Regions from separate parts of the Siminovitchia fortis genome, predicted to be linked through region 4. Evidence: riboswitches for the same ligand, from Rfam matches in the RefSeq annotation. Region 4 holds a riboswitch; each other region holds the start of a gene.
What was found. A riboswitch is a leader RNA that binds a small molecule or an ion and turns the genes downstream of it on or off. The one in region 4 is predicted to bind S-adenosylmethionine.
Positions count from the first base shown of each region.

Region 1: another riboswitch for S-adenosylmethionine. It lies ahead of FS666_RS05300 (MetQ/NlpA family ABC transporter substrate-binding protein); the one in region 4 lies ahead of metK (methionine adenosyltransferase).
Region 2: another riboswitch for S-adenosylmethionine. It lies ahead of FS666_RS03030 (aminotransferase class I/II-fold pyridoxal phosphate-dependent enzyme); the one in region 4 lies ahead of metK (methionine adenosyltransferase).
Region 3: another riboswitch for S-adenosylmethionine. It lies ahead of FS666_RS08605 (YezD family protein); the one in region 4 lies ahead of metK (methionine adenosyltransferase).

Region 1 covers NZ_VEKZ01000010.1:7,530-12,990, reverse strand. Annotated here, with positions in the region: gene FS666_RS05315 (MetQ/NlpA family ABC transporter substrate-binding protein) at 1-174, opposite strand, end outside; gene FS666_RS05310 (methionine ABC transporter permease) at 231-902, opposite strand; gene FS666_RS05305 (methionine ABC transporter ATP-binding protein) at 877-1,914, opposite strand; gene FS666_RS05300 (MetQ/NlpA family ABC transporter substrate-binding protein) at 1,975-2,814, opposite strand; SAM riboswitch class I at 3,018-3,135, opposite strand; gene FS666_RS05295 (ArgE/DapE family deacylase) at 3,379-4,653, shown strand; gene FS666_RS05290 (ABC transporter permease) at 5,223-5,461, opposite strand, start outside.
Region 2 covers NZ_VEKZ01000005.1:31,863-37,323, reverse strand. Annotated here, with positions in the region: gene gdhA (NADP-specific glutamate dehydrogenase) at 1-1,163, opposite strand, end outside; gene gltC (glutamate biosynthesis transcriptional regulator GltC) at 1,333-2,235, shown strand; SAM riboswitch class I at 2,442-2,551, shown strand; gene FS666_RS03030 (aminotransferase class I/II-fold pyridoxal phosphate-dependent enzyme) at 2,918-4,078, shown strand; gene FS666_RS03025 (bifunctional homocysteine S-methyltransferase/methylenetetrahydrofolate reductase) at 4,062-5,461, shown strand, end outside.
Region 3 covers NZ_VEKZ01000019.1:41,811-47,271, forward strand. Annotated here, with positions in the region: gene FS666_RS08595 (molybdopterin oxidoreductase family protein) at 1-1,692, opposite strand, end outside; gene FS666_RS08600 (DUF4870 domain-containing protein) at 1,961-2,347, shown strand; SAM riboswitch class I at 2,456-2,574, shown strand; gene FS666_RS08605 (YezD family protein) at 2,672-2,821, shown strand; gene msrA (peptide-methionine (S)-S-oxide reductase MsrA) at 3,001-3,540, shown strand; gene FS666_RS08615 (MetQ/NlpA family ABC transporter substrate-binding protein) at 3,558-4,388, shown strand; gene FS666_RS08620 (methionine ABC transporter ATP-binding protein) at 4,389-5,390, shown strand; gene FS666_RS08625 (methionine ABC transporter permease) at 5,392-5,461, shown strand, end outside.
Region 4 covers NZ_VEKZ01000045.1:2,693-8,153, forward strand. Annotated here, with positions in the region: gene FS666_RS13655 (aromatic ring-hydroxylating dioxygenase subunit alpha) at 1-120, opposite strand, end outside; gene pckA (phosphoenolpyruvate carboxykinase (ATP)) at 430-2,019, opposite strand; SAM riboswitch class I at 2,243-2,360, shown strand; gene metK (methionine adenosyltransferase) at 2,589-3,788, shown strand; gene asnB (asparagine synthase (glutamine-hydrolyzing)) at 4,213-5,461, shown strand, end outside.

The DNA.
Region 1 (5,461 bases), on a different contig from region 4:
CTGCTCCATGATTTCCTCATGTTCACCGGCTGTAACACCTACAATGAGCTTTCCGTCGCTGAGCAGCCCTTCGGCTTTTTCACCTTTATCCGCTGATTCTTCTTTACTTCCGCCGCATGCTGCAAGAGCTGCAATCAATAAAACCAACACGCTGGATAATATCCATTTTTTCATGATGCAATTCCTCTTTTCTTATAGATATAATTAATATTTAAACACCCTATACACAACTAATCTTTTTTCAATCTGGCAGCTACCCGGTTGCCCAGTGACTGCAATCCTTGGACAAGGATGATCAGGAGGATGACTGTTACATACATGACATCGACTTCGTAACGGAGGTGGCCGTAGCGATAGGCAAGGTCCCCAAGGCCTCCGCCTCCGACAAGTCCTGCCATCGCTGTAGCGCCAATTAAGGAAATCGTTGCAATGGTCAGTCCAAGAATAATCGAGGAACGGGACTCCCTTACAAGAACGTGCCAAATGATATGTCTCGTTTTCATGCCCATCGCTTCATAGGCCTCAAGCACTCCACGATCTACTTCCAGAAGGGCTGTTTCCATCAGACGGGCAATGTATGGAGCCGTATAAATAACGAGAGGGACAATAACGCCCTTTACACCAATCGTTGTTCCGACAACAAACTTTGTGAATGGCAAAATAAAGAACAACAAGATGATGAACGGGACAGACCGTACAATATTTATAAATATATTCAATATACCAAAGACATATTTGTTGCTAAATGCCTTGCCTGGACGTGTAAGAACCAGCATGATCCCGAGTGGAAGACCGATTAAAATCGATATTCCGAGGGAGATTCCAACCATTTGGAAGGTTTGGATGATGGCTTCCCAAATATCAGTGCCCCAGTTATCAAGAAACTCGCTTATTTTTGTCACTTATATTCACACCTTCCACATGAACCTGGTCTTTTTCCAGGTACCGGACCGCTTTATGAATCTCGGCCGTATCTCCTTTTAAATGGACGACCAGCTGTCCGAAAGTTTCATCCTTTAAATGGGTAATGCTTCCTGACAAGATATTCGGATAAATATCAAATTTCTTTGTCACAGTCGCCAAAGCAGGTTCGCCGCTTGAATCCCCGAAGAAGGAAAGGGTGAACACCTGCCCGGTCTGGTTGAGTTTTTCCAGAAGATCATCCGGTATTTTATGAGTAAACAGGCTGCTTACAAATCGCTTCGTAGTTTGGTGCGACGGTGAGGTGAAAATGTCTTTTGTTGCTCCTTCTTCAATGACTTCACCATTTTCCATTACAGCTACGCGGTCACAGATGCGCTGAATGACGTTCATTTCGTGTGTGATGAGCAAAATGGTAATACCGAGATCTTTATTGATTTTCAAAAGCAGGTCGAGAATGGCTTCCGTCGTATCCGGGTCCAAAGCGCTGGTCGCTTCGTCGCTTAAAAGGATTTCGGGTTCAAAAGCAAGCGCGCGGGCGATAGCCACCCGCTGCTTTTGCCCGCCGGAAAGTTCGGAAGGATAGGCATGATATTTTTCATCAAGGCCGACTATTTTTAGGTACTTCACGACTCTTTCTTCCACTTCTTTTTTGCTAAATCCGGAAAGTTTCAGTGGAATGGAAATATTTTCATAAACAGTGGCCGTCTTTAAAAGGTTAAATCCCTGAAAAATCATTCCGATGTTGGTGCGGGCTTCGCGAAGCTTTTTGGTAGACAGTTTTGTTAAATCTGTCCCTTTTACAACTACGGAACCTGCGTCAGGTTTTTCCAATAAATTGACGCAGCGGATCAATGTACTTTTTCCAGCGCCGCTGTATCCGATGACTCCATATATTTCACCTTTTTTAACAGAAAGCGATACATTGTTCAATGCGTGAATCGGACCTTGTTTACCTTGAAATGTCTTAGAGATTCCCGCGAGTTCTATCATGTGTATTGCTCCTTCATGTTTATTTTCAAAAATCCGTGACGGCTGCCTGGTTCAGTTTTCTTACCAAGAGGGAATGACTGATCCTTCGAATGTTTCATCAATATATTGTTTCACTTCATCAGAACGGTAAACATCCCAAAACTTTTGAATCGCTTCGTCATCTTTTGATTCAGGCCTGGCCGCTGCAACATTCACCCATGGAGAGTCGCTTGATTCAATAAAGATGGAATCTTTGGCAGGCTTAAGTCCATGCTCAATCGCAAAGTTCGTATTGATGGCAGCTGCATCAAGCTCCTCCAATTGACGGGGAAGCTGGGAGGCTTCCAATTCTACTAACTCATAATCGTTTTCGTTTTCTTCAACATCCTTGACAGTCGGGGCAGTCCCTGAGCCTTCTTTCAATTTAATTAATCCGGCACTTTCAAACAAAACAAGGGCACGTCCTCCATTTGTAGGATCGTTAGGAAGTCCAATCTTCGCCCCTTTTGGCAGATCTTTAACGTCTTTCACTTTGGATGAGTAAATCCCCATTGGAAAAGTGAGTGCTTTACCTACTTCGACAAGATCCATGTCCCGGTCTTTATTAAACTGCTCCAAATAAGGAATCGTTTGGAATAAGTTGAGATCCAACTCTTTTTCATCTAAAGCGATATTCGGCATAATGTAATCCGTGAACACTTTGACTTCGATATCCAAATCTTGCTTGGCTGCAAGCTCTTTTACTTTTTCCAAAACTTGTTCGTGCGGGCCGGCTGTTACACCAACCGTCAGTTTGCCGTCGTCAAGAAGGCCTTCCGCTTTTTCGCCTTTACTGCCGGCTGCTTCTTTATTGCCACCGCCGCATGCTGCAAGAGCGGCGATTATTAAAATAATTAAACTGGATAATACCCACTTTTTCATGCTGCTTCCCCATTTCAATGTATATTTATCTTTTTAGTCGAGTTTACTGCTATTAATCATCTTCCTATTTTTATTGCCAATACAATTTCTATTTATCGTACCTCCGTGTTCCTCCCTTCAAGATTCCTTATGGAAATCCCTTGTGCATCAAAAAATGCCTCTCGCACAGAGAGGCATGGAAATACACGAAAGTATCACGCACTCTCTTATTTTTCAAAATACAAAGTATTTTGCAGGATTTAGCACCTGTTCCTGTTTTGGTAAAACAAGAATGGTTGCCGGGTTTCACAGGGCCAGTCCCTCCACCGCTCTCAATAAGAGATTTCCAAATGAAATTGTTAAGAATGATAATATACCTATCTAAAAGAAATGTCAATACTGTCTGTTCATTTTTCAGATCTATCTATGATCAAAGGCCCCTTGAAATTTTTTCATAGACCTTTCTTCCATACCGGAAAAACAAGAAAAATACTAACTATTTTTTGTATTATGATTTATAATATGTATGAATATATGTTTTTTTATTTTTATTATATATACTTTAATGCAGGGAGGAGCAGCAAAGTGTCAACTGATGCGAAGAAGAAGGTCCAAGACTATATTGAAGAAAATAAAGATGAACTTGTGGAAGCCATTGTGAAGGCGGTCCAAATTCCGAGCGTGATCGGCGACGAAAATGCTATGGCGGAATATATGAGGAAAAAGTATGAAGAAATCGGATTGAAAGTGGCCGAGGTTCATCCTGAGTATGAAAAGATCCAAAACCATCCTGCTTTTAGCAGCTCTGATTTGCCGTTTGAAGGCAGAAAGAACATTATCGGCATTTGGGAAGGCAATGACGATGCGCCTTCATTAACGTTAAATGGACATATGGATGTTGTTTCACCGGAACCGGTTGAAAATTGGACAAAAGATCCATGGGGCGGCGAGATTGTAGGCAATAAATTGTACGGGCGCGGCTCGGGAGATATGAAAGCCGGGCTTATGGCCAATTGGTTCGCTTTGAAAGCGCTGTTGGACCTGGGAATCAAGCCGAAAGGCAAAGTCCTGCTTCAAAGCGTGATCGAAGAGGAAGCAGGGGGGGCAGGCGGTACACTCTCCTGTTTGGAAGCCGGATATACAACCGACGGTTTTATTGCGACAGAGCCCCATGCTTTGAGATTGACTGTTGCTCATGCCGGGGTCATGTATTTCCGAGTAAGGGTGCTGGGCAAAACAGCTCATGCGGGCATGGCGCATTTGGGCGTGAATGCGATCAGTAAAATGTACAAGGTTTACAATGCACTTGAAGAGCTCGCTGAAAAGAGGGCTAAGGAGGTTTATTTTGAGCTGTTCCATAAAGGTTCCGGCCAATCTGTCCATATGAATCTTGGTACGTTAAAAGGGGGAGACTGGGCATCCAATGTTCCAGGTGAAGCAGTACTTGAATGCCGAATCGGTTTCATCCCATCTGAGACACGCGCCGAAATCAAGGAACTGATTGAAAAGACGGTTCAGGGAGCCGCAAAAGGCGACGAATGGCTCGAAGAGAATCCGCCTGAAGTGGAATGGTACGGCTGGACAACCGAGGCGTGGAATCAGGCCCCTGAAGATCCGTATGTCCAAGCTTTTAAAAAGACGGCGGAAGACGTATTGGGCAAAGAAGTGGAAATTGCCGGACGTGCTGCCGGGAATGATGCACGGTTTACCCAATACTATGGCAAGCCTGGACTTGTGTTTGGACCAAGGTGCTCGAACATGCACGGACCGGACGAATATGTTGAAATCGACAGTGTTATTGAGACAGCGAAGGTGTTTGCTGCACACATTATTGACTGGTGCGGAATTGAAGAAGAATGATTAATACGGAAAACCTCTGATTTTTTGTGTTATGCTCCCCTTTTGGTAGTCAGGTGAAAAGGACAACTTAAAGGGGGCAATTCACATTGTGGCCAGGGGTTTATTGAATTAGATTTTCGCTGAGAGTATTGCTTTGCTTAAAATATAAAGATTCTTGCCCAAGTTCGAGGATTGCAGCATCTTCGGTAAGGAATGCCGCGCATACCTGCCCAAATAGGAGGGATGGCGGCATCTTCGGTAAGGAATCCCGTGTATACTTGCCCAATTAGAAGGGATAGCGGCATCTACGGTAAGGGATCCCGTGTATACTTGCCCGATTAGGAGGGATGGCGGCATCTTCGGTAAGGAAAGCCGCACATACCTGCCCAAATAGGAGGGATAGCGCGATCTTTGGTAAGGAATGCTACACATTCCTTACCGTTGATTCCTTTCAACAGGAGGCCTTTAAAGAAGCTCACCTAGGTACTGATTTAAAGAAAAGTTTTAAAGGCGAAAACCACGGCTGCTCCGAATGCCATTGCGATCACAAGCTTTAATGCTTGTTTCATCTTGAATGCCTCCTCTGATTTTTAATCCACCATCCGCTTGCGAAAGACCACAACGGTCAGAGCGGAAATGACAATGGTCCAAATAACGATAATCACCAAGTTTAATAGAATATCTGTAAAGCCTGCTTTATTTTCCACGTTTTTCGCAATTTCAAGCAGTTGGACGTTTGGCAGGTATTCGGCTGCTTTTAAAATGGGATATTTTTCCGCCAATGCGTTGATAAATGTTCCGAATGAAAAAACGAGCATGAATGGAAGAA
Region 2 (5,461 bases), on a different contig from region 4:
GCTACCCCGCCTGCATTGGATGCTTTTCCTGGTGCATAGAGGATGTCGTTTTTAAGGAAGACTTCAGCCGCATCATGAGTTGTCGGCATGTTTGCTCCTTCACCGACTGCCTTTACGCCGTTAGCTACAAGAGTTTTTGCAGCTTTTTTGTCAAGCTCATTTTGAGTAGCGCAAGGAAGTGCGATATCACAAGGAATAGTCCAGATGCCTTCGCTTCCCTCAATATATTTTGCATGAGGATGTTCGTTGACATACTCGGAAATTCTGGATCTCTCGACTTCCTTCAAGTGTTTCAGTGTATCAAGGCAAATGCCTTTTTCATCATAGATGTATCCGTTGGAGTCACTGCAGGCAACGACCTTAGCCCCATACTCCTGTGCTTTTTCAATCGCATAGATGGATACATTTCCGGATCCGGATACGATGACCGTTTGGCCTTCAAAGCTCATGCCCTTGTCTTTTAACATTTCATCGACAAAATAAACGAGTCCATATCCTGTTGCTTCAGTTCTGCCGAGGCTTCCGCCATAACCGATGCCTTTTCCGGTAAGAACCCCTGCATCGTAATGCCCGGCAATTCTTCTGTATTGACCGAAAAGATAACCGATTTCCCTAGCTCCTACCCCGATATCACCTGCAGGAACGTCAATGCCGGAGCCGATATATTTGCTTAATTCGGTCATGAAGCTTTGTGTAAATCTCATGATTTCCGCATCTGATTTTCCTTTTGGGTCAAAATCCGATCCGCCTTTGCCGCCGCCAATCGCCTGGTTCGTCAAAGCGTTCTTAAAAACTTGTTCAAATCCCAAGAACTTGATGATGCTCGCATTAACGGAAGGATGAAATCTGAGTCCGCCTTTGTAAGGTCCAAGAGTACCATTGAATTGAACGCGGAATCCGCGGTTAACTCTCACTTTCCCTTTATCGTCCACCCAAGGTACCCGGAAGGAAATCATGCGTTCCGGTTCTACGATTCTTTCTAATATTCCGTTTTCCATATACTTTGGATTTTTCACTAATACGGGAAGAAGAGAGTGGAAAATTTCTTGGACAGCCTGGAGGAATTCAGGTTCGTTCGCATTGCGTTCTTTTACTGTATCATACACACTTTTAATATATTTTTTGGCTGTTTGCAATTTATGAGCTTCCATTTCCATAATCATTGCCATTTATTATCACTCCCATTCACCTGTATTTGATTTTCAAAAAATTTCCACGTCCTGAAACTTGGTACAATTCATTCTATCCTTTACAATTAATCTATACAATATGGATTTGAGATAAATTTGATGCCTTTTTGATATCAATCGATGAAAAAGGGGGAATTCGCTGATGGAATTAAGACAAATCCAGTATTTTATCGAAGTGGCCCATAGAGAGCATATGACAGAAGCAGCAGAAGCCTTGCACGTTGCCCAGTCTGCTGTCAGCCGGCAAATCGTCAACCTGGAAGCGGAGTTGGGGGTCGACCTGTTTATTCGGGAAGGGCGGAACATCCGCCTGACTCACGTTGGAAAAATGTTTTTGGAAAAGATGGAGACCGCCATGGATTTGATTCATGAAGCAAAAAGAGAAATCGAGGAACAGCTGGACCCCGAACGCGGGACAGTCCGAATCGGATTTCCCAGCAGCCTGGCGGCATCGTTGCTTCCAACCGTCATCTCCGCTTTTCGAAAAGGCCATCCCTTTGTCAATATCCAGCTTCACCAAGACTCATACCGCCATTTGGTGGAACAGGTCGTAATAGGAGATATTGATTTGGCTTTGCTTGGGCCGGTCCCTAAAAATGATGCAAGGGTGACAAGTGAAATTTTATTTGTGGAAAACCTCGTAGCCCTGCTTTACGCAAAACATCCGCTTGCTTCAAGAAAGTCCCTGCAGTTGGATGAACTCCGAAATGATCCGTTCATTTTATCCCCTAAAGGATATATACTGCAAAATATCGTTGAAAATGCCTGCCGGCAATACGGTTTTGAGCCGCAAGTCTCTTTTGAAGGAAAAGACATTGATGCCATCAAAGGACTGGTCGCTGCAGGTCTTGGGGTCACTTTACTCCCGGAAATTACTCTTGTGGACAGCCTTCCACGTACAACAGTCAAGATCCCGCTTGCCGAACAGAATGTTACCCGGACGGTAGGAATGATCATTCCGAACAATCGGAAGCTGATGCCGACGGAGCTCCTTTTTCATAAATTCCTGAAAGACTTCTTCCGTACATTGAGCGGCTTTCAGTAGAGATTTGAATGAAATATTGAAACGTTTCTCTTTTAATTGTTGACAGGATTTTGATAAGTATGTATAATCCTATTTAACTTAACAGAGCAGGAATATGAGTATTGACCGGTCAACCGGAGATACAGCCTTTTTGTAAAAAGGATTGTATCTCCGGTTTTATTTTGCTTTGAAGAGTTGCTAAAACAAAATTGTATATACAGTTTTTTTTCTTATCCAGAGAGGTTGAGGGATTGGCCCTGTGACGCCTCAGCAACCACCGTGTCAAAACGGAAAGGTGCTAAATCCAACAAGTTGCTTGCGACTTGAAAGATGAGAAGAAACCTAGTGATTTTATTGGGTCTTCTTCTTGTGGGAAGGCCCTTTTTGTTTGTAGAGGATGTTCAAAAAGCACCAAATGATAAGCGTCGAATCTCTTCGTTGGCTTGTTTCTCCACTGCTCACGTATATAATGCATACGTTCCGCTGCTCGGCAGGCTCAAGCGGCGACATCCTGTCGCTTCGCCTGCACTAGGACGTCCTGTCCGTCGAAACTACGCCGCCTCGATATTCTTGCGACGCACACGACGTGCTAGTGTCGACGTTGCCACACGATGTGGCGCACTTAGTCGACCTTCTAATTTGGCACTTTTTGAACACGTACTTGTAAAAAGGCCTTCCAATCATGAAAGGAAGGAGAATGAAAATGTCGTCTGTACCATTAAAGAAAGAAACACTGCTTGCCCAAGTCGGGAATGACAGAGATGAACCGAATGGTGCGATTAGTACGCCAATCTATTTATCAGCGCCCTACCGGCATCATGAGATTGGATTGTTGAAGGGCTACGATTACATCCGCACAAGTAACCCGACGCGTGAGGTATTGGAAAACGCCATCGCCAAATTGGAAAAGGGCGATCGGGGTTTTGCCTGCAGTTCCGGAATGAGTGCGGTGCAATTGGCATTTTCCTTATTTAAATCAGGAGACCATATTGTCGCTTCAAGGGATTTGTACGGTGGGTCTTACCGGTTGTTTGAATGGCTTTCCCAGCAGTATCAATTGGAATTTTCGTATTGGGATCCGGAAGAAAATGAGGTGGAAGGGCTGATTCGGAAAAACACAAAAGGCCTGTTCATTGAAACGCCCACCAATCCATTGATGACTGAAACAGATTTGAAACTTGCTGCGGAGACGGCTAAAAAATACGGATTGTTGCTCATCGTGGATAATACGTTTTATACGCCTCTCCTTCAAAGGCCCATCGAATTGGGGGCCGATGTAGTCATACACAGCGCGACCAAATATTTGGGCGGACATAATGATCTGCTCGCCGGATTAGTAGTATCAGCTAACCCGGAGCAGAGCGACCGGCTGTTTGATTTCCATAATTCCTGCGGAGCAGTTTTGCCGCCATTTGATTGTTGGCTCTTAATCAGAGGTATGAAAACATTGGCTTTGCGCATGGAGCGGCATGAGAAGAATGCGAAGGAAATTTATTCATTTCTGTCCGGGCACCCACTGGTGGATCAGGTGTATTATCCGCGAAAAGGCGGCATGGTCAGCTTTGAAATCGCAAGGGAAGCATGGGTTGCGCCATTTCTGAAAGCTTTAAAGCTATTCACCTTTGCGGAGAGTCTGGGAGGGGTTGAAAGCTTAATCACATACCCGGCCACCCAAACTCATGCCGATGTACCAGAAGAAACAAGAACAAGCTATGGACTCAGCAATCGCCTTCTGCGCGTATCCGTAGGCATCGAGCATGCGGATGATCTGATTGAGGATTTGGCACAGGCCTTCAATCAATTGAAGGAGCCGGCACCGGGAATAAAAGGGCAGGGAGGTGCTGAAGCTGAGCCTGTTAGATAGTTTGAAAGGGCGGATCTTAATTGGCGACGGGGCCACAGGAACGCTGCTTTATTCATACGGAGTGGACCGCTGCTTTGAGGAGTTGAATCTGACACATCCCAATGAAGTTATATATACCCACAAAGAATATATCAAGGCCGGGGCGGATCTTATCCAAACAAACACCTACGGCGCCAATTATATCAAGCTTTCAAGATATGGATTGGAAGAACGGGTGAAAGAGATTAACAGCGCAGCTGTAAGAATCGCCAGGAAAGCAGCTGGCAAAGAAACCTATGTTGTCGGATCGATCGGCGGAATCCACGGGGCGAGGTTCCATAATGAATTGGAAGAAGAGATTAAGAGAAGCTTCAGGGAACAGCTTTATTGTCTGCTTCTTGAAGGCGTGGATGGCCTGCTGCTCGAGACCTATTATGACCTGGATGAATTGACCACCGTTTTGAAAATTGCCCGTGAAGTGACGGACCTGCCGATTATCACCAATGTTTCGATGCATGAACCCGGCGTTTTGGAAAATGGGGTGCTGCTGTCAGAAGCTTTTGCCCGCCTTGAGGATTTGGGAGCAGATGTCGTAGGCGTAAATTGCCGATTGGGCCCTTATCATGTGTTAAAGGCGCTGGAGACCACACCGATTCCTGAGAAAGCTTTTTTATCTGCGTATCCGAACTCCAGCCTTCCCGAATACCGGGATGGAAGATTGTTGTATAAATCGGAGCCGGATTATTTTAAAAAGTTCGCGCGTTTCTTCCGCAATGAGGGCGTACGGTTAATGGGCGGCTGCTGCGGAACCACGCCGGAACATATCAAAGCCCTGAAGGAAGGAATCAAGGGGCTGGAACCCATTACGGAAAAGAAGGTAAAAAGTGAGGCCAGGATTGAGATAAGCGAAACAAAACAGCATGACGAATGTACCATATTTGAAAAGGTGAAGACAAAGCGTTCAATCATTGTAGAACTGGATACACCGAAACATCTGGACACGAAGATTTTTTTTGAAGGGGCCAAAGCGTTGAAAGAAGCCGGGGTCGATGCTCTGACGATTGCCGATAATTCATTGGCTTCCTCAAGAATATGCAATAAGACGATGGCTTCGCTTGTCAAAAGGGAACTGGGGTTGCCTTCGCTCGTCCATATTACATGCAGGGACCGTAACCTAATCGGCTTGCAATCCCACTTAATGGGTCTTCACACATTGGGCATCCGGGATATTCTAGCCATTACCGGCGACCCGACAAAGATTGGCGATTTTCCTGGTGCTACATCTGTTTTTGATGTTACCTCCTTTGACTTGATCAAACTGATCAAGCAGTTTAATGAAGGAATTTCCTTCTCAGGAAAATCTCTTAAGCAAAAAGGGAATTTCCGTGTAGCGGCAGCTTTTAA
Region 3 (5,461 bases), on a different contig from region 4:
CAAAAATGGGCAATCATTATCTTCTACAAGCGGTATGTGTGTTGGAAGGGCCGGGTATCCGGCCAGTTCCATTTGCTTCGAATATAATTCAATTTTTCCGCTTGGTGTGTTTAAATTTTTCCAGTAGCCGTCTTTATTCTTTGCCTTAACAAATCGCTCTTTCTTCAATTGGTCAAGATCGGTATCAGGGAAGTGTGGGTTTGCCACATCACTTATAGCCTGCTCGATCAGTTCTTCATCGCTAACCTTAAGTTCAGGATCCTCAAAACCCATTGCCTCCGCAAGCAGCCTGAAAACATCGGAATTTGACTTGCTTTCCCCATAGGGAGGAATGACCGGCTCCTGCAAGTGGAGATATTGATGCCAATAAGATGTATAAAAATCAGTATTTTCATAGGATGAAGTTGCCGGCAATACAATATCCGCATATTTTGCGGTTTCTGTCAGAAACAGGTCGTGTACAACTGTAAAAAGATCTTCCCGTACCAGGCCTTTGCGAACTTTTCCGGCATTTGGAGCAACGACGGCAGGGTTGCTGCAATATACGAAGAGCGAACGGATCGGCTGCTCCGATTCGTGCAGGGCTTCAGCCAATTGAATCATATTGATGGTCCGAGCCTGTTTTTTTCGAAGTTCGGGCCGTTGCAGCGCCCTTGTATTAAAGGCCAAATATCCGCTGTTTGATTTGACGGCACCGCCGCCTTTTAGCGGCCATTGCCCTGTAAGGGCAGGGAGGCAGGAGATGGTCCGGACAATCATTCCGCCGTTGTCATGATGCTGCAGCCCGTTCCCAATCCGGATCATGGAAGGGGAAATTTCGCCATACATGCGTGCGAGTTTATAAATATCATCAACGGGTACTCCAGTAATTTCCGACACTGTTTTTGGGTCATAAGATTTCACATGATTTTCAAGTTCCTCATAACCGACTGTATATTCCTTTAAAAATTCACGGTCCACCAAGTTTTCTTCAAATAAAATATGCATAATTCCGAGTGCAAGAGCGCTGTCTGTTCCCGGAAGGATTGGAATGAACCAATCCGCCATGCGCCCGGTCTGATTTTTATGAACATCAATGACAACGAGCTTTGCTCCTGTTTTCCGAGCTTTTTGGGCAATCATTACCTGGTGCATGTTTGTGCTGGCTGCATTGATTCCCCAGAAAATGAAAAGCTTTGTTTCCGTCATATCCTCAGGGTCGGTACCAAAGCCGCCGCCCATTGTGTAGTTGTAACCGACGCTTCCTGCCGAAGAGCAGATCGTCTGCTCAAGCTGGCTGGCGCCGAGGCGGTTGAAGAAACGCCTGTCCATACCTTCTGATTGGATCCTGCCCATGTTCCCATAAAAGCTGTATGGAAGAATGGACTCTGCCCCTTCTGCGGAAATCAATTGTTTCCAGCGGCCTGCAATCGTTTCAATCGCTTCGTCCCAGCTGATTGGTTCGAATTTGCCTTCCCCTTTGGGGCCTACTCGTTTTAACGGTGTCTTCAAACGGCTTGAATCATACAGGCGTTCAGCCATATTCCGAACCTTGTTGCAAATGCTCCCTTTTGTCACAGGGTGATCCGGATCTCCGTCGATTTTTACAATTTTTCCGTCCTTTTTATGGACAAGCAGCCCGCACTGATCGGGACAGTCCAAAGAACATACGGAAGGGACCACACCGTCTTTTATATTGATCCATGACTCCATTTTCCAGCAACCCCTTGCAATAAAAATAATTTCATAGATTATAACATAATCAATCGTTCTCCGTCTTTGTTTATGGAAAATTATTGAGACAATTGCCCCTTTTTATGAAAGCTTTCTTTTTGATTCTTATTTCAATGGTTTTTGTCAGCCACCTGCCATTTTTCGCAAAGGGGGAAGCAATTAGAAATTTAAGTCTGACTTTTCTTAGTTTTCGATCGTCCGATTTGTTATACTCAAAGCAAATGAAGCTATGAAAGGAGGAAGGAATTTGGACGATAAACATGAAATCGAATCCAGTGGAAACGAAGTGCCGCCAAAATCATCCACTGGCCTGGATGAGAATATTGCAGGGCTGCTATGCTACCTCGGAACGTTTGTCACAGGCATCATTTTCTTTGTATTGGAAAAGAAAAGTCCTTTTGTAAAATTCCATGCAATGCAGTCAATTGTCCTTTTTGTCTCGCTGTGGATTCTTGGTTTGGGAGTCGGCTATGTTCCGTTTGTCGGCTGGCTATTGAAGTCGCTTATTTCTTTGACAACATTCATCTTGTGGATTGTGCTTATGATCAAAGCTTATCAGCGGGAACGGATAAAGCTTCCGGTTGTGGGGGATATTACGGAGAATCTGATAGGAAATTTTGACGATCATCCCTGATGGATGCATGACCAATGTCCTGATTTGAGAAATCACCAAAATACGGTTGACAATTCATTCCATTCCGAATAGAATAGATTTTACATTTACAAATTCATATTTTCATAACTCTTATGCAGAGAGGTGGAGGGACTGGCCCAGTGAAGCCTCGGCAACCATTGAATATTTTTTCATATTCAAACGGTGCCAATTCCAGCAGATTTTTTTACAAATCTGATATATAAGAGGCAAAGCTTGATTTATATTCTTAAAAAGCGGAGACCTCTTATTGTTAAGGGGTCTTTTTCTTGTATATCGGAACTACTTTCAAAGGAGATGAGGGGAATGGGTGTCAAGGAAAAAGTGGACAATGAGAAGCTGAAAGTGATTGTGGAAGCACTGAGCAATTTGCGTTTCGGTGAATTGCAGATTACAGTGCATGAAGGGAAGATCGTTCAGATCAATCGGATTGAAAAACAGCGGTTTCCGGCATGAGACATAAGAAAAGTCAACACGGTCCTTTAGCGCTGGATGCCATACGTCACTTAAAAAAATCTTATATACGGAAGCTGACCGGACAACCGGAGGCCTCTTGATTTCAACGCAACTTTGCTAGTTGGTTCAGGCATTTATGCGTTGATCAAGGGGCCTTTTTTATTGGAGGAGAAGTGAACATGTCAAAACTTGAATGTGCGACATTTGCGGGAGGCTGCTTCTGGTGCATGATCGAACCATTTGACTCACAGCCTGGAATTGAGCAAGTCATTTCCGGCTATACCGGCGGGACGATTGTGAACCCGACGTACGAAGAGGTTTGCACCGGAACAACCGGCCACGTGGAAGCAGTACAAATTTTGTTTGATTCCCGATTATTTCCATATGAAAAGTTATTAGATTTATATTGGCAGCAGATTGATCCTACAGATGCCGGAGGCCAATTCAGAAGCAGGGGACCTTCCTATCAAACTGCCATTTTTTATCATACGGAAAAACAAAGACACCTTGCGGAAGAGTCAAAAAGGAGGTTGGAAGCAAGCGGGAAATTCAATCGTCCGATTGTCACTAAGATTCTGCCCGCGGCTCCATTCTTCCCAGCGGAAGAGGAGCATCAGAATTATTACAAGAAAAATCCGGATGCTTATGCAGCCTTTAAAGAAGAATCGGGGAGAGCACCTTTCATCCGAAAATATTGGAAAGAAAAAACACATCGTTAAAAAGGGAGAATGAAGACATGAAGAAAACATTGCTATATATCACTTTAATTCTTAGCTTATTCGTTTTGGGGGCCTGCGGAGGCACTTCGTCGGCAAGTGGGGAAAAGAAAGAAATTACAATTGGTGCAACAGCGGGACCATACAGTGACCAGTTAAAAGAAGGGGTCATTCCCATCCTTGAAAAAGAGGGCTACAAAGTGAAAATCGTCGAGTTCAACGATTACATTCAACCAAACATTGCTCTAAACGAAGGCGAAATTGATGCCAACCTATTCCAAAATAGAAATTACCTGAAGCAGTTCAATAAAGACCACGATATGGACTTAGTGGCCCCATATGCAGTGCCAACTGCACCAATTGGTCTTTATTCTGAAAAGCATACATCCCTGGATGATATCAAAGAAGGTACGACAATTGCTACGCCGAATGATCCGACCAACCTGGCAAGATCGCTTAACATGCTTGAGGATTTTGGGCTGATTAAAATAAATGAAGATGCCGAGCCAACAACGGTCTCAGAGAAAGATATTATCGATAATAAGCTTAATTTAAAAATCAAACCGGTTGATCCGGCACAAACGCCGCGTTCATTGGGAGATACCGACTTTGCCTTCATTAACGGAAACTATGCACTGGCTTCGGGGTTGAAATTGGATGAAGCCGTAGAAATTGAAAAAACACCTGAGAGCTATTTAATTTATGTAACGTTGAGAAAAGAAGATGTAGATAAACCATTCGCAAAAGCCTTAGAAAAGGCCTATAGGTCCGACGAATTTTTGGACTACACGAACAAGAATGCTAAAGGGTATGTGAAACCTCCATATCAATTGGGGAAGGAGGGCAAATAAATGATCGACATTCAGCATGTCACAAAGCGGTACGAAGATGTGACAGCGGTGGATGATGTGAACTTCACCATCTGCCAAGGAGAGATTTTCGGCATTATCGGCTACAGCGGCGCAGGTAAAAGTACGTTGCTCCGATGCTTGAATTTGCTGGAAAGGCCGACAGAAGGGAAGATCCTCATTGATGGAAAAGATTTAACTTCTCTTTCGGACAAAGAAGTGCGTAAAGAGCGCCAAAAAATAGGAATGATTTTTCAACATTTTCATTTAGTCAGTTCCAAGACGGTTTTTGATAATGTGGCCTTTTCTTTAAAAGCAGCCGGAAAAACGAAAGAGGAAATTCAAAAACGGGTGCCGGAGCTTTTGGAAATGGTCGGGCTTTCCGATCGGAGCAGGCACTATCCAGCCCAGCTTTCCGGAGGACAGAAACAGCGGGTCGGCATTGCCAGGGCACTTGCCAACGACCCGAAGGTCCTCCTATGCGATGAAGCGACATCGGCTCTGGATCCGACGACAACAAAGTCAATTTTACAGCTGTTGAAAAAAATCAATGAGAACCTTGGAATTACCGTTGTGCTGATCACCCATGAAATGGAAGTCGTGCAGGACGTTTGCCACCGGGTGGCTGTCATGGAAAATGGAAAAGTTGTTGAGCTTGGCGAGGTGTATGACATTTTTGCTGCTCCCAAAACCCCATTGGCCAAACAATTTGTCCGAACCGTCCATTCGCTGGAGCTGCCTGAAAGACTATTGGCGGGAAGGAAAGGCCCAATTGTACAAATCACTTTCCAGGGGGAATCTGCCGAGGAAGCAGTCATCTCCGGGACATTGAAACAATTCAACGTGAGTGCCAATATCCTTCATGGACAAATTTCCTATATCCAGGACCGTCCCCTTGGAACGCTGATCATTGAAATGATCGGATCTCATACAGATGTCCAGCAGGCGATTGACTACATTACGAAACGGACTAACCAATTGGAGGTGCTTGCCGGTGTTGCCTGAGATGATAAATGAGTTTGGAAAAGCGTTCGTGGAAACGTCCTGGATGATGGGGATTGCCGTCGCTTTTGCGG
Region 4 (5,461 bases):
ACCCATCAATTTAATTTGGATGGGCTGCTCTTTCACATCAACGGAACGGCAAGCAACAAGCCAGTCCTCCAAAAGAACTTGATCATCCAGTAAGTTGCTTCGATTTAAAGTAGTTGCCATTTAATCCCCTCCACTTTGATTGCTCTATTATGTAATAATCACTTTCTGTATCAAATGAACTTAACATGAACATCATTCCGCGGTCATTGGGCCGCGTAGCCAATGCCCGGTTTCGATGAACCAGCCCTTGGTAGGGCATTAGATACCGGGCCTGAATGTTAAGTTTTAAAGCTCATTTAATATTTATTATAACTTTTCCAGTGGTTTGTGACTCCTGAAATTGTGTTAAAAGTATTACCAATCCGACATAAAAAAACCGCACCTTTTATTGTAGGCACAATTGAAGGTGCAGTTGACTTTTATTTTATTTTATTTCACAGCCGGCCCACCCAGTTCAGCGATGGATTTGTCGACATGGTCAAACTTTTTGAAGTTATCTTTGAATTTTCCTGCAAGTTCTTTTGCTTTTGCTCTGTATGCATCTTTGTCGTCCCATGTTTTGATCGGCTGCAATACTTCGTCAGGTACACCTGGTACGTGAAGCGGAATGGAAAGGCCGAATACTTCATCTTTCGCTGTTTCCACGTTATCAAGCTCGCCGTTTAAAGCAGCCTGAACCATGGCACGAGTGTAAGCAAGATTCATTCTCTTGCCTACGCCGTATGAGCCCCCGGTCCAGCCAGTGTTGACGAGGAAAACTTGAACGCCGTGCTCATCGATTTTCTTACCGAGCATTTCTGCATAACGTGCTGCAGGAAGAGGCAGGAACGGTGCACCGAAGCATGTGGAGAATGTTGCTTCAGGTGAAGTGACTCCGCGCTCTGTTCCGGCAAGCTTGGATGTGAAACCGCTAAGGAAGTGGTACATTGCCTGCTCTTTTGTCAGCTTGCTGATTGGAGGCAATACTCCGAATGCGTCAGCTGTCAAGAATACGATGACAGATGGATGTCCCGCAATGCTTGGTTCCACGATATTGTCGATGGCTTGGATTGGGTATGCAGCCCTTGTATTTTCAGTCAGTGATGTGTCATCATAAAGAGGCTCGCGTGATTCCGGATCGACAATGACATTTTCCAAAACAGAGCCGAATGTGATGGCATTATAGATTTGCGGTTCTTTTTCGTAAGATAATCCTGCTGTTTTTGCATAGCATCCGCCTTCGACGTTAAAAACGCCGTTTGGAGACCAGCCGTGCTCGTCATCGCCGATCAAGCGGCGGTTCGGATCGGCTGAAAGGGTTGTTTTACCTGTTCCGGACAGTCCGAAGAAGAGGGCGACATCGCCTTCAGCGCCAACGTTCGCGGAGCAGTGCATGGATAAAATATCCGCCTCCGGAAGTTCGTAGTTCATGACGGAGAAAATGGATTTTTTCATTTCGCCTGCATATTCTGTACCGCCGATCAATACGATACGGCGCTCGAATGAGACGATGATGAATGTTTCTGATTTTGTACCGTCAACTGCAGGATCTGCTTTAAACCCGGGTGCAGAGATGACAGTGAATTTCGATTCATGGTCAGCCAATTCTTCGCCGGTAGGGCGGATGAACAATTGGTGGGCAAACAAGTTGTGCCAGGCATATTCGTTGATGACCTGAATCGGCAGGCGGTATTTTTCATCAGCACCTGCAAATCCTTTAAATACGAAGATTTCTTCCCTTTCCTGTAAGTAGGAAACAACTTTTGAATACAGTTTTTCAAATACCTCAGATGAAATCGGCTGGTTCACAGAACCCCAATCGATCTTGTCTGTGACAGACGGTTCATCAACGATGAATTTGTCTTCAGGGGAGCGGCCTGTATATTTACCAGTTTCGGCACGAACGGCACCAGAAGTTGTCAGAACCCCTTCTTTACGGCTCAGGACCTTCTCGACAAGCTGTGGTACTGATAACTGCGTATGAACGTTCTGTCCGTTCAATAATTGCGCTAATTCGCTTTTGATGCCTACTGAACTCATATGTTTACCCTTCCTTTGTTTAAATATTTAACTTTACGTTTACTTGAGAAATAGTATAACACATTTAATTGATTAGTCTATACTAATTTTGCATTATTTCTTGAACAGGATTTGACTAAATGGATTTTATTTTTGAAGGGAATGGTAAAAATAAGCCTATTTCTTAACTTTCCCGGTTGACATTGATTTATGATGTAAGTTATGATTTTGAGTTGAACGGATACTCTTATCCTGAGATGGCGGAGGAAACAGGTCCTTTGAAGCCCGGCAACCTGCCGTCCTGCTTTGCAGACGGAAAGGTGCTTACCTGTAGCAAGGCGAAAAGCCTTGGGCGATAAGAGTGAAAGGCTCGGAACACATCAACTAAACCTTTCCTCAACTTCATGTCAGGAAAGGTTTTTTATTTTAATCAAATGTGCTTCTATAAAAAGGACAGAGTACCGTTGAATGTATAAAATTATTTTATCACTGTAAAAGAGGTTGTTCAAAAAATCCAAATGATGAGCGGCGAATCTCTTTGTTGGCTTGTTTGGCAGCTTTTTGAACACGCACCAAAAGGAGGAGCTTTGATGTCTAAAATTCGGCATTTATTTACCTCAGAGTCTGTTACAGAAGGACATCCGGATAAGATTTGTGATCAAATATCTGATGCGATATTGGATGCGATTCTTAAAGAAGATCCCAATGCCCGGGTTGCCTGTGAAACATCCGTGACTACAGGGCTGGTGCTCGTTGCCGGAGAAATTACGACGACGACTTACGTGGATATTCCGAAGATTGTCCGTGACACAATTAAAGAAATCGGTTATACACGTGCGAAATATGGATTTGATGCTGAAACGTGTGCGGTCATCACATCCATCGACGAGCAGTCTCCTGATATAGCAGCAGGAGTGAACACGGCTCTTGAAGCAAGAGAGGGGAATATGAGCGAAGAGGAAATCGAGGCGATCGGTGCAGGGGACCAGGGCCTCATGTTCGGTTTTGCGTGCAATGAGACCGAGGAGCTTATGCCGCTGCCTATTTCACTTTCTCATAAACTTTCAAGAAGGCTGGCCCATGTGCGGAAAGAATCCATTCTTTCTTATTTAAGGCCTGATGGAAAAACCCAAGTCACTATTGAATATGACGAAAATAACCAACCGGTGCGAATTGATACGATCGTTTTGTCCACTCAGCATCACCCTGAAGTCGAACTTGAGCAGATCAAAGCGGATATTAAGGAACATGTCATCAAACCTGTCGTGCCTGCGGAACTGCTTGATGATGAAACGAAATACTTCATTAATCCGACCGGACGCTTTGTAATCGGCGGCCCGCAAAGTGATGCGGGGCTGACAGGAAGAAAAATTATTGTTGATACGTATGGCGGATATGCCCGCCATGGCGGAGGAGCTTTCTCAGGAAAGGACCCCACTAAAGTTGACCGCTCTGCTGCCTATGCTGCTCGCTACGTTGCCAAAAACATTGTAGCAGCAGGACTTGCCGATAAATGCGAAGTGCAGCTTGCCTATGCGATCGGTGTTGCGCAGCCTGTTTCCATTTCGGTCGACACTTTTGGTACAGGAAAAGTTTCGGAAGAAAAGCTTGTGAAGGCCATCAGGGAAAACTTCGACCTTCGTCCGGCCGGCATCATCCTCATGCTCGATCTGCGCAGGCCGATTTACCGCCAGACAGCGGCATATGGCCATTTTGGCCGTACGGATATTGATCTGCCATGGGAAAGAACGGACAAAGCGGAGGCGCTGATCCGCTCTACATCAATTTAAAGAAAAAGGCGAAGGTGCGATCGGCATCTTCGCTTTTTGAATGGAAGGCTTGCAATTCTTGGGTACCCCTATTTTTGCAGTAAAGACCTGCAATGCCTCCCGAGTATCAGGTTTGATCGCATGTTCGGTAGTCATAGCCCCGGAATGCCTTCCGAGTATCAGGTTTGATCGCATGTTCGGTAGGCATAGACCCGCAATACCTCCCGAGTATCGGGTTTGACCGCATGTTCGGTAGTCATAGACCCGGAATGCCTTCCGAAAATCCGCTAATCAGACATCTTCCACTTTTCTAATCAGAGTTCGCTTACGTTTTTCTAAATTTATCGCAATAAAACTGCCAAAGTGAGGCAAATAATGATAATATAAAAAAGGTGTGCAGATTATACTCACAACGCTTGAATCTTATTAAGTAGGTGACACTTACATGTGCGGTTTTATCGGGTGCATGCATCATCATGCAAGAGAAGAAGCAAAGACTGACCAAAAGTTTCAGCAAATGAACAATATTATCACTCACCGCGGACCTGATGATGAAGGATATTTTCAGGATGAATATGTCCAGTTCGGCTTCCGCAGGCTGAGCATCATCGATATTGAGAGCGGAAGCCAGCCGCTTTCTTATGAAAACGAGCGCTATTGGATTATTTTTAATGGAGAAGTATATAACTTTGTCGAGCTTCGTGAAGAGCTGGCAAAAAAAGGATACACATTTGAAACAGACTCAGATACTGAAGTCATTATCGCTTTGTTCAGTGATTTAAAAGAAAAAGCCGTGGAAAAACTACGCGGCATGTTTGCCTTTTTGATTTGGGATAAGGAAGAACAGGAATTGTTCGGAGCAAGGGATCCGTTTGGAATCAAGCCTTTCTTTTATATAGAGGAAGAAGACCGTTCGTTTTTTGCATCAGAAAAGAAAAGCATCCTGCTTGCCATGGATAAAAAAGAACTGAATACCGAAGCTCTTCAGCAATATATGACCTATCAGTTTGTTCCGGAGCCGGAAACGATGACCCGCCATATTAAGAAGCTTGAGCCCGGCCATTATTTTACGAAAAAACCGGGCGAATCCATGAACATTAACCGCTACTGGAGAGCAAACTTTAAGCCGGTCCAGCATAAGCCCGAAGAAGATTTCATCAAGGAAATCAGGGATGTTTTGTTTGACTCGGTCAATATCCATATGCGCAGTGATGTGCCGGTCGGTTCATTCCTTTCCGGCGGAATCGATTCTTCCATCATCGTTTCAATTGCTAAACAGTTCCATCCGAACATTAAAACATTCTCGGTCGGGTTTGAACGCGACGGCTTCAGCGAAATTGATGTAGCAAAAGAGACAGCTGACAGGCTTGGCGTTGAAAATATCAGCTATGTGATCAGCCCGGAGGAATACATGCAAGAGCTGCCTAAAATTATGTGGCATGCGGATGATCCTCTCGCTGATCCTGCCTGCGTACCGCTCTATTTTGTTGCAAGAGAAGCAAGGAAGCATGTAACGGTCGTTCTTTCAGGAGAAGGAGCAGATGAGCTTTTTGGCGGATATAATATTTACAGGGAGCCGCAATCTCTTGAAATGTTCGATAAAATTCCGGAAGTGGGCAAGGCTCTTTTGAGGTCGCTCGCCAAAACATTGCCTGAAGGCGTTAAAGGAAAAAGCTTTATTGAGCGCGGTGTAA